Regions from separate parts of the Pseudomonas sp. KK18 genome, predicted to be linked through region 1. Evidence: predicted binding sites of a transcription regulator. Region 1 holds the regulator's gene; the other holds the start of a gene.
The links. Region 1 encodes FliA, which starts transcription of late flagellar genes. Its sites were predicted from a motif close to CTAAAGTTTNNNNNNNNNNNGCCGNTAA; they were not measured.

Region 2: V6607_RS31895 (methyl-accepting chemotaxis protein) is a predicted target of FliA. The motif match lies at 2,233-2,260, and genes of this name have one in related genera.

What each region holds. Positions count from the first base shown of each region.
Region 1 is NZ_CP146605.1:5,366,234-5,371,919, forward strand. It holds gene V6607_RS24040 (protein phosphatase CheZ) at 1-85, opposite strand, end outside; gene V6607_RS24045 (chemotaxis response regulator CheY) at 104-478, opposite strand; gene fliA (RNA polymerase sigma factor FliA) at 649-1,389, opposite strand; gene fleN (flagellar synthesis regulator FleN) at 1,386-2,219, opposite strand; gene flhF (flagellar biosynthesis protein FlhF) at 2,340-3,656, opposite strand; gene flhA (flagellar biosynthesis protein FlhA) at 3,668-5,686, opposite strand, start outside.
Region 2 is NZ_CP146605.1:6,983,350-6,989,035, reverse strand. It holds gene V6607_RS31905 (NorM family multidrug efflux MATE transporter) at 1-1,109, opposite strand, end outside; gene V6607_RS31900 (LysR substrate-binding domain-containing protein) at 1,262-2,182, shown strand; gene V6607_RS31895 (methyl-accepting chemotaxis protein) at 2,361-4,337, shown strand; gene V6607_RS31890 (ABC transporter six-transmembrane domain-containing protein) at 4,455-5,378, opposite strand; gene V6607_RS31885 (TetR family transcriptional regulator C-terminal domain-containing protein) at 5,493-5,686, shown strand, end outside.

The sequences.
Region 1 (5,686 bases):
CTCTTTCAAGGCTTTCGACGAGTTGATGAGCATGTTTTTTCAGGGTCGACTCAAAGTCGGCCTGCGATGATTCTTTATGCTCCATAGCTCCCCCGTGGCAGCATCAATGACCGATGCGTTCGAAGATCTTTTCGATCTTCTCTTTCAAGGCCAGTGCAGTGAATGGCTTGACCACGTAGCCGTTGACCCCGGCCTGGGCGGCTTCGATGATCTGTTCACGCTTGGCTTCAGCGGTCACCATCAGCACAGGCAGGCTGCGCAGTTTTTCATCAGCGCGCACGTGGCGCAGCAGATCGATACCGGTCATGCCCGGCATGTTCCAGTCCGTTACCAGAAAGTCGATGCTCCCGCTGTTGAGGATCGGAATCGCCGTAATACCGTCATCCGCCTCGACCGTGTTAGTGAACCCAAGGTCACGCAACAGGTTTTTTATGATCCGCCGCATCGTTGAGAAGTCATCAACGATGAGGATTTTCATGTTCTTGTCCAATTCGACCTCCAAGCAGTCTTAAACGCGCCCAGCACCTGGGCGCGCCATATCAATCAACAGGCGTTACACAAAAAGGACTACCGGGGGCGCACCACGGGCCAAGCCCGTCCGGGCGCAGGGCCTGGACGGTATCGTTCGCAGTGTCCCCACACTGCCTGTCAGCGCGCTCGCCACTCTCCCAAACGCCCCCGCAAGCGGGCCGCGCACTGGCTGTGTAACTGGCTGACCCGCGATTCGCTGACCCCCAGGACCTCACCGATTTCCTTGAGGTTCAGCTCTTCGTCGTAGTACAGCGCCAACACCAGTCGCTCACGCTCCGGCAAATTGGCTATCGCGTCCGCCAGCGCGCTCTGGAAGCGTTCATCTTCCAGGTCCCGTGACGGTTCGAGATGGGCACTCGCGCCGTCCTCGTGCAGCCCTTCATGTTCGCCATCCTGTAAAAGGTCGTCGAAACTGAACAGCCGGCTGCCCAAGGTATCGTTCAAAATCCCGTAGTAATCGTCGAGACTCAATTGGAGTTCGGCCGCAACTTCATGATCTTTAGCGTCGCGACCGGTTTTTGCTTCAATTGAGCGAATTGCGTCACTCACCATCCGCGTATTGCGGTGCACTGATCGCGGCGCCCAATCACCTTTACGCACTTCATCGAGCATGGCCCCACGGATACGGATACCCGCGTATGTCTCGAAACTCGCGCCCTTGCTCGCGTCGTACTTGGTCGACACTTCAAGCAGGCCGATCATCCCGGCCTGGATCAAGTCTTCGACCTGCACGCTGGCAGGCAAGCGCGCCAGCAGGTGATAGGCAATGCGCTTGACCAGGGGCGCATAGCGCTCGATCAATTCGACTTGACTGTCACGTGCCGACTTCTTGTAAAGGTTGTAGCCGCTGGCTGTCATAGCACCGGTCCTGCGCTCGTCTGATGCACCAATCGCTCGACGAAAAACTCCAGATGCCCCCGGGGATTGGCGGGCAACGGCCAGGTATCGACCTTCTGGGCAATAGCCTTGAACGCCAATGCGCACTTCGAACGAGGGAACGCTTCATAGACCGCACGCTGCTTTTGCACGGCCTTGCGCACACACTCGTCGTAAGGAACTGCGCCAACGTATTGTAAGGCGACATCGAGGAAGCGATCCGTGACCTTGGTCAACTTGGCGAACAGATTCCGCCCTTCCTGCGGGCTTTGGGCCATGTTGGCCAGCACGCGGAAGCGGTTCATGCCGTAGTCGCGGTTGAGCAGTTTGATCAGGGCGTAGGCGTCGGTGATCGAGGTGGGTTCGTCGCACACCACCAGCAACACTTCCTGGGCTGCGCGCACGAAGCTGACCACGGATTCGCCTATCCCGGCGGCGGTGTCGATCACCAGCACGTCGAGGTTGTCGCCGATGTCGCTGAACGCCTGAATCAGGCCGGCATGTTGCGCCGGGCTCAGGTGCACCATGCTCTGGGTGCCGGAAGCGGCCGGCACGATGCGAATCCCGCCGGGGCCTTGCAACAGTACGTCGCGCAGCTCACAGCGGCCTTCGATGACATCGGCCAGGGTATGTTTGGGCGTCAGTCCCAGCAGAACGTCGACGTTCGCCAGCCCCAGGTCAGCATCCAGCAGCATGACGCGACGGCCAAGCTCTGCCAGGGCCAGGGACAAATTCACTGACACGTTAGTTTTTCCGACGCCACCTTTGCCGCCGGTCACCGCGATCACCTGTACGGGATGCATGCTGCCCATTTTATTTCTTTACCTTGTCTTGCTTAGACGCAGGCTACATAAGTTGGCCGCGCGAACTGCTGGCAGGCCATCGATGTAGATACTTTTCACTGTCATTTTTAAATAGAAAGCCATGATGCCTCAGCCAACTCGCTTGTTCGGGCTGTGGTAGAGGTCAGCAAACATGTCAGCCATAGCTTCCTCACTGGGTTCTTCCTGCATTTGCACGCTGACAGCCCGGCTGACCAACTGATGACGGCGCGGCAGATGCAGATCATCCGGGATCCGCGGCCCGTCGGTCAGGTAGGCGACCGGTAATTCATGACTGATTGCCAGGCTCAATACTTCGCCCAGGCTTGCCGTCTCATCCAGTTTAGTCAGGATGCAACCCGCCAGCCCGCAGCGCTTGTAGCTGTGGTAGGCGGCGGTCAATACCTGCTTCTGGCTGGTAGTGGCAAGCACCAAATAGTTTCTGGATTTGATCCCGCGCCCGGCCAGGCTTTCCAGCTGCATGCGCAGGGCCGGGTCGCTGGCTTGCAGGCCGGCGGTGTCGATCAGCACCACGCGCTTGCGCAGCAATGGGTCGAGGGCGTTGGCCAGGGACTGGCCCGGGTCGACGTGGGTCACCGGCACATTGAGGATGCGGCCCAGGGTCTTGAGTTGTTCCTGGGCGCCGATGCGGTAGCTGTCCATGCTCACCAGCGCGATGTTCTGGGCGCCGTACTTGAGCACGTAACGTGCGGCCAGCTTGGCCAGGGTGGTGGTCTTGCCCATGCCGGCCGGGCCGACCATGGCAATCACACCGCCTTCTTCCAGGGGTTCGATTTCCGGGGTGACGATCATCCGCGCCAGGTGGGCCAGGAGCATGCGCCAGGCCTGGCGAGGTTCTTCAATTTGCGTGGTCAGTTGCAGCAGGTCGCGGGACAACGGGCCGGACAGGCCAATGCGTTGCAGGCGACGCCACAGGTTGGCCTGTTGTGGCTGGCTGCCCTGCAACTGGTTCCAGGCCAGCGAACCCAGCTGCACTTCCAGCAGTTCACGCAGGCCGTTGAGTTCGAAACGCATCGAGTCGAACACCCGCTGGTCTACCGCCGGCGCCGGGGCTGGCGCAGCAGGACGCGGTGGTTCAACAAAAGTCGGCTCTACCAGCGGCTCGGACGCGGTCAACGGCAGCCCGGCAAACAGCTGGCGATTGGTGGAGGCGTCGCTGTCGCCACGCATGCTCAGTTCAGCCTGGGCCGAGACAATGCGCGAAGCGGTCTTGCGCAGCTCGTCTTCCAGTTCCATGTTCGGCACGCGCGGCGCCAGGGCCGAGGGTTTGTAATCCAGGGCAGCCGTCAGCTCCACACCGCCGGCAATACGACGGTTACCGATAATCGCAGCGTCGGCGCCCAACTCATCACGTACCAGTTTCATGGCCTGACGCATATCGGCGGCGAAAAAACGCTTCACTTGCATATCCCACTACCTCAGCCGTTGGGCCCTACTGTCGCGACGATAGTCACTTGCTTATTGTCAGGAATTTCCTGGTAAGCCAATACGTGCAAATTCGGTATAGCCAGGCGTCCAAACCGCGACAACATCGCCCGGACGGGGCCAGCCACCAGCAGGATCACCGGATGGCCTTCCATTTCCTGGCGCTGCGCGGCCTCGATCAACGAACGCTGCAGCTTCTCTGCCATGCTTGGCTCCAGCAACACGCCCTCATCAGCGCCCTGCCCAGCCTTCTGAATACTATTGAGCAATATTTGTTCCAACCTTGGTTCCAAGGTGATAACAGGCAGCTCGGAGTCAAGCCCTACAATGCTTTGGACGATTGCACGCGACAATCCGACGCGCACTGCGGCCACCAGGGCGGCAGTATCTTGACTCTTGGCGGCATTGTTGGCGATAGCTTCGGCAATGCTGCGAATGTCCCGCACCGGCACCTGCTCGGCCAACAGCGCTTGCAGCACCTTGAGCAGTTGCGAGGTGGACAGCACACCCGGTACCAGCTCTTCGGCGAGTTTTGGCGAGGCCTTGGCCAGCAATTGCAAGAGTTGCTGGACTTCTTCGTGGCCAATCAGCTCGTGGGAGTGCTTGTACAGAATCTGGTTGAGGTGGGTGGCGACCACAGTGCTGGCGTCGACCACGGTGTAGCCCAGCGACTGCGCCTGGCTGCGCTGGCTGATTTCGATCCATACCGCTTCCAGGCCAAAAGCCGGATCTTTGGCGGTAATCCCGTTGAGGCTGCCAAACACCTGGCCCGGGTTGATCGCCAGTTCGCGGTCCGGGTAGATCTCGGCCTCGGCCAGAATCACCCCCATCAGGGTCAGGCGGTAGGCGCTCGGGGCCAGGTCGAGGTTGTCGCGAATGTGCACGGTGGGCATCAGGAAGCCCAGGTCCTGGGACAACTTCTTGCGCACACCCTTGATCCGCGCCAGCAATTGCCCGCCCTGGTTGCGATCCACCAGGGGAATCAGGCGGTAGCCGACTTCCAGGCCGATCATGTCGATCGGGGTCACGTCGTCCCAGCCCAGCTCCTTGGTTTCCAGGGCGCGGGCCGGCGATGGCAGCAGTTCCTGCTGGCGCGCCACTTCCTGCTGGGCAATCACCTTGATGTTGTTTTGTTTTTTCCAGAACAGGTAGGCACCGCCGGCGGCCATGGCGGCCATGCTCAGGAACGAGACATGGGGCATGCCCGGCACGATGCCCATGATCGCCATGATGCCTGCCGCCACCGCCAGCGCCTTGGGCGAGGCAAACATCTGCCGGCTGATCTGCTTGCCCATGTCTTCGGAGCCCGAAGCACGGGTCACCATGATCGCCGCAGCTGTAGATAACAACAGTGATGGCAATTGCGCCACTAAACCGTCACCGATGGTCAGCAGGGCGTAAACCTTGCCGGCGTCGCCGAAGGTCATGCCGTGCTGGAAGATGCCGACCGCCATGCCGCCGATCAGGTTGATAAACAGAATCAACAGGCCGGCGATGGCGTCGCCGCGCACGAATTTGCTGGCACCGTCCATGGAACCGTAGAACTCGGCTTCCTGGGCGACTTCAAGGCGACGGGCCTTGGCCTGGTTCTGGTCGATCAGGCCGGCGTTGAGGTCGGCGTCGATCGCCATCTGCTTGCCGGGCATCGCGTCGAGGGTAAAACGCGCGCTCACCTCGGAAATCCGCCCGGCGCCCTTGGTCACGACCACGAAGTTGATGATCATCAAGATCGCAAAAACCACGATACCGACCACGTAGTTACCGCCGATCACCACCTCGCCGAAGGCCTGGATCACCTTGCCCGCGGCGGCGTGGCCGTCCTGGCCGTGGAGCATTACCACCCGTGTGGAAGCCACGTTAAGCGCCAGCCGCAGCAGGGTGGCGATCAGCAGGATGGTCGGGAATACCGCGAAATCCAGCGGCCGCAGGGCGTATACGCACACCAGCAACACGACGACCGACAGCGCAATGTTGAAGGTGAAGAACACATCCAGCAGGAACGGCGGCATCGG
Region 2 (5,686 bases), 1.6 Mb from region 1:
CATGCGGCCACCGCCAGCAGGCTGACGGCGAGGTTGATCACGTCGCGAAACGCCGGGTCATGCTGGTCGAGGAACAAGCTGATCAGTGGGTGCGAGAACAACCACAGCACCGCTGCAAAGCCCAGCATCACCACCGCGCCAAAGCCTATGCCAACTCGCCCGGCCAGCCGCGCTTCCAGCAACTGCCCAGCACCATAATGCTGGCCGATACGCATGGTGATCGCGTACGACATGCCCGCCGGCACCATGAACGCCACCGACACGATCTGCAGGGCGATCTGGTGCGCAGCCAGCTGCGTGCTGCCCATAGTGCCCATGCACAGCGCGGCGAACGCAAAGAGCCCGACTTCCACCGCATAGGTGCCACCAATCGGCAGGCCCAGGCGCCACAGTTCCCGCAGGTAGTGCAGGTTGGGCCGCAGCAAACCCTTGCGCAGCGGATACGCGTCGTAGGCACGGTTGTATTTGATGTACCAGATCAACGCCAACGCCATGCAGTTGGCAACGATGGCGGTGACCAGGCCAATGCCCACCAGCCCGAGTTTCGGCAGGCCGAACATGCCTTCGATCAACGCGTGGTTGAGCAGGTAGTTGATCACCGTGCCGCCCAGGCTGATCACCATCACCGGCGTGGCCTTGCCGATAGCACTGGTGAAGCCGCGCAGGGCCATGAACGTCAGGTAGCCGGGCAGGGCGAACGGCAGGATGGTCAGGAACTGGCCGGCGGACGCGACGTTGGTTTCGGTCTGGCCGAACATCAGCAGCACTGGCTTGAGTTTCCACAGCAGCAAACCAGCCACCAGCGCCATCAACCAGGCCAGCCACAGCCCGGCCTGGGTCAGGCGGGTGGCGCCCTCGATGTCGCCGGCGCCCTGGCGGATCGCGACCAGCGTGCCCACGGCAGCGATCACGCCGATGCAGAAAATCGACACGAACGAATAGCTCGCCGCACCCAGGCCTCCGCCGGCCAGGGCCTCGGGGCTCAGGCGGGCCATCATCAGGGTGTCGGTCAGCACCATCAGCATGTGGGCCAACTGTGAGGCAATCAGCGGCCCTGACAGCCGCAGAATGGCCCAGAGTTCGGTACGTGCCGGATGCCGCATGATCATCACGCTCAAAAAGTCAGGGAAGGGTGGAAGGGTTGATTCTCGGCGCTCACAGCGCATTGCACAAAGGGATAAATCCGATGGTTCGCATGATTAAAACTCATGCCTGAATGATTCTGGTAGGGTTTCGATATTGCGCCGTCGGAGTTTTCGCCATGTCTCGTCGTCTTCCTCCTCTTTACGCCTTGCGCGCGTTTGAAGCTGCGTCCCGCTACAACTCGTTCACCCGGGCGGCGGAAGAGTTGTCGATTACCCAAAGTGCGGTGAGCCGGCACATTCGTACCCTGGAAGAGCATTTCGCCTGCCGCCTGTTCCAGCGCAGCGGCCGCACCTTGCAACTCACCGAGGCAGCGCGCCTGTTGCTGCCGGGCGTGCGTGAAGGCTTTGCGGCCCTGGAGCGCGCCTGCCATACCTTGAATGCCGAGGACGACATCTTGCGCATGAAGGCGCCGTCCACCCTGACCATGCGCTGGCTGCTGGCGCGCCTCAGTCGCTTCCGGCACCTGCAGCCGGGCAATGAAGTGCAACTGACCAGCGCCTGGATGAGCGTCGATGAGGTGGATTTCAACCAGGAACCATTCGATTGCGCGGTGTTGTTGAGCAACGGGCATTTCCCGCCGGACTGGGAAGCCAGCTACCTGTTTCCGGAGTTGCTGATTCCGGTGGGCGCGCCGAACCTGTTGAGCGACGGACCCTGGGACGTTGCACGCCTGGCCTCTGCCGAACTGCTGCACCCGACGCCGGACCGGCGTGACTGGCGCAACTGGCTGGAGCGCATGGGGCTGTCATCCCAGGTTTCGCTCAAGGGCGGGCAGGTGTTCGACACCTTGGAGTTGGGCATGATCGCCGCTGCCCGAGGGTACGGCGTGTCCATGGGCGACTTGCTGATGGTGGCCGAAGACGTGGCCCAGGGCCGCCTGAGCCTGCCATGGCCCACCGCTGTGGCCAGTGGGGAAAATTACTATCTGGTGTGGCCGAAGACCCGGCCGGGTGGCGAGCGTTTGCGACGGCTGGGTGACTTTCTCCAGGGCGAAGTGCAGGCCATGGAATTGCCCCAGGTCGAGCGCCTCGACTGAGTGGATTGCGCACCGGCCAGCAATCGTTTGCGCGATACCCCTGTGATTCGCTCAAGTATTGAGCCTGCCCGCCGAAGTAGGGTTGTTGGAACTACCGTTCTGCAACGTTTCCCCTATTAGAATTTTGCCGAGCAGCGCTATGAGATCAGGATGATCCTGGCCTCGGCCAGGAGCCTTCATGTCTCAACCTCGCGCCCGGATTGCCTCTCAACTGGGGCTTGCCCTCGCCGTGATACTGGCTGTCGTCATCAGCGGCAGCACGGTATTCGCGTTGCGTTCGCTGGATTCCGCCAACCTCGACACCCGCGAGGAGCACCTGGCCAGCGAGGCCCGCTTGCTGGCCGACCAACTCAATACCTTCCACAGCACCTTGCGCGAAAGTACCCAGCGTTTGAGCGGGCTGTTTGAAAAGCGCTTCAGCGCCGGCTTGAGTACGCGCCCTGAGCAACCGGTGACGGTGGCGGGCGTGCAGACGCCGGGCCTGTACCTGGGCGAGGAAGTGCTCAACAACAACTTCGCTGAAGTCGATGAGTTCAAGCAGATGTCCGGCGGCGTGGCGACCTTGTTCGTACGCAGCGGCGAGGACTTTATCCGCGTCAGCACCTCCCTGACCAAGCAGGATGGCAGCCGCGCCATCGGTACGGCGCTGGATCACCAGCATCCGGCCTATCAACGCTTGCTGGGCGGGCAGGGCTACGTTGGCCGTGCGGTATTGTTCGATCGCTCCTACATGACCCAGTACAGCCCGGTGCGGGACGCCAGCGGCAAAGTGATTGCGGTGCTATTTGTCGGCTTCGACTACACCGATGCGCAGAACGCCCAGTTCGACAACCTCAAGCGTTTCCGCATCGGCCAGACCGGTTCCCTGGCGCTGCTGGACGAACAGAAGCACTGGCTGGTACCGCCCGCTGGCGTGCAGGCGCTGGATCAGTCGATTCCGGTGATGCTCGACCTGGCCGCCAAACCTGGAAAAGGCCGTTTCTGGAGCGACAAGAACGAAGACTTCTACAGCGTTGCCGTGCCGTTTGAAGGCGGCCCGTGGTCGGTGGTGGCGAGCATGCCGAAAGCCGAAATTCGCGCGGTGACCTGGTCGGTGGGGATTCGCCTGGCGATCGGCAGCTTGCTCGCGATGCTGCTGGCGGTGGGCGCGGCGGTCTGGTTGCTGCGCAGCAAGTTGCAGCCGTTGGGCGACCTGGTGCGTCAGGCCGAAGCCCTGGGCGCCGGTGATTTGAGCGCACGGCTGAACGTTTCCAGCCATGACGAAATCGGCCAGTTGGCCCGCAGTTTCAACCAGATGGGCGAAGCGCTGTCGACCATGGTGTCGCATATCCGCAAGGCGGCTGAAGACGTGAACAGCCGCGCCCAGGCGTTGTCGGGTTTGTCCGGCGGTGCGTACGAAGGCATGGAGCAACAGTCCGGCGAGATCACCAGCATGGCCGGCGCGGTGGAAGAGTTCAGCGCCACCTCGCTGAATATTGCCGACAACATGGGCAACACCGAGCGCCTGGCCCAGGACAACGCCCAGCAAACCAGGATCGGCCGCACCTCGATGCAGGAAGCGTCGTCGTCCCTGGAACACATCGCCACCGCGCTGAACAGCACGGCCACGGTGATCAACACCCTGGGCCAGCGCTCCCAGGAAATCGGCGGGATCGTCGGGGTGATTACCGCGATTGCCGAACAGACCAACCTGCTGGCGCTCAACGCCGCCATCGAAGCGGCGCGGGCCGGTGAGCAGGGGCGCGGGTTTGCGGTGGTGGCCGATGAAGTGCGCAACCTCGCATCGCGCACTCGTCAGGCCACGGATGAGATTTCCGGGATGATCCAGAGTATCCAGCAGGAAACCGGCAACGCCATCAGCACCATGGAGCAAGGCAACGTGCTGATGCAGGAAGGCCTGGCTCGCAACGCTGACGTCGCCTCTGCGCTGGCGCGGATCGACGAGCAAAGCCGCTCGGCGGGCCAGCAGTTTGCGGCCATTACCACGGCGACCCAGGAGCAGAGCAGCACGGCGACCCTGCTGAGCAGCAACTTGCAGAGCATCGCCCTGGCCAACAGCGAGCAGCGTGAAGTGGTGTCCAACCTGGCGATCACCGCCAAGGAACTGGAGACCCTGGCGGCGGGCTTGCGGCATGAGGTTGACCGGTTTCGTTGATTGACTGTTCGGGCCTCATCGCGGGCAAGCCCGCTCCCACAGTTGACCGTGTTGTTCTGGAGTAAGCGGTCCACTGTGGGAGCCGGGCTTGCCCGCGATGACGGCCTACCCGACGCGTCAAACGTCGGATCGGTCGCCCAGCCCCGGGTCCACACGCTTGCCAATGTCCTTGAGTCGTGCCAGTTGATCAACCATCCCTGGCGCTTCATCCAGGCTGCTGACAAAGGTCCACAGGTAAGTCATCACCGCATACACATGGCCGGCCTTGACCGCCGGCGACAGCGCCAACTGGCTGATGGCGACCACAAACAACAGCGCCGCCAGCGTGCCGATAAACAGGAACGCTGCGGCCTCGCGGTCCGACAGCCAGATGCGCAGGCGTGACAGCACCTGGTAGTGGCGCTGCAAGGTCTGTGCGCCGACCTTTTCCACCAGGCCGATTTCCTTTTCCAGGCGGTCATTCAAGCGCTCATGCAGTTCCTGATTGCGCCGGGCGAAACGTGGCAACAAAGTTGTGCACAGCACCAGCGCGGTCAGGCACGCCAGGCCTATCCACGGCTCGATCACCAACAGCATCACTGCCGCACCGACGATGGAAACCAGCGCCGTCGCGATGATCGGCACGTGTTTTTCGAAGAAGTCGACAAAGTCCCGCGCCAGCACCACCCGCGCTGCCGCCCGGGAAGTGCTGTGGTTTTGCAGACGCTGGTTGAGAATCACCGGCACCGCAAGGTCCGCGTAGATACGGGTGAAGGTGCGTGTATCCAGCGCCCGTCGCGCCGCCCCGACCACCCAGAACGCCAGCACCACGGCGGCGTAGAACAGCGCGCTGCCGGCATCGCCGCGGATGATCGAGTCCACCGCGAACCCCGCAAACAGTGGGTAGGCCAGCAGCAATGCGTTCTCCAGGGCCACCAGCGACAAGGTGCAGAACAACTTGCCGGGATAGGCCTTGGCGATCGCCTTAAGGGTTTGGCTGGCGGATTGTTGCCCGATCTTTTTGCTTTCTTCGATCAGGATCTGGGGTGTTACGGATGACATGGGGTGCACCGAGAGTGAGATAAACGCTATTATTGAGCGACTGCTCAAGTATCCTTGAGCGACCGCTCAAAAAGCAAGCGCCGTCGATCTGCCGGTGCCTGAAGGAAAAGCCTCATGTCGCGTATCGACCGTAAAGACCAGATCATCGCCGCCGCCCTGGAGCTGTTTCGCAGCAAAGGGTTTGCCGATGTTTCCACCCGCGACCTGGCGGAGCATGCCGGGCTGTCCCGCAGCCACGTCTATCACTACTTCAGCGACTGGAAAGAGCTGCGCCGCGAAGCGTTCGTGCGGTTCGCCAACGAGCAACT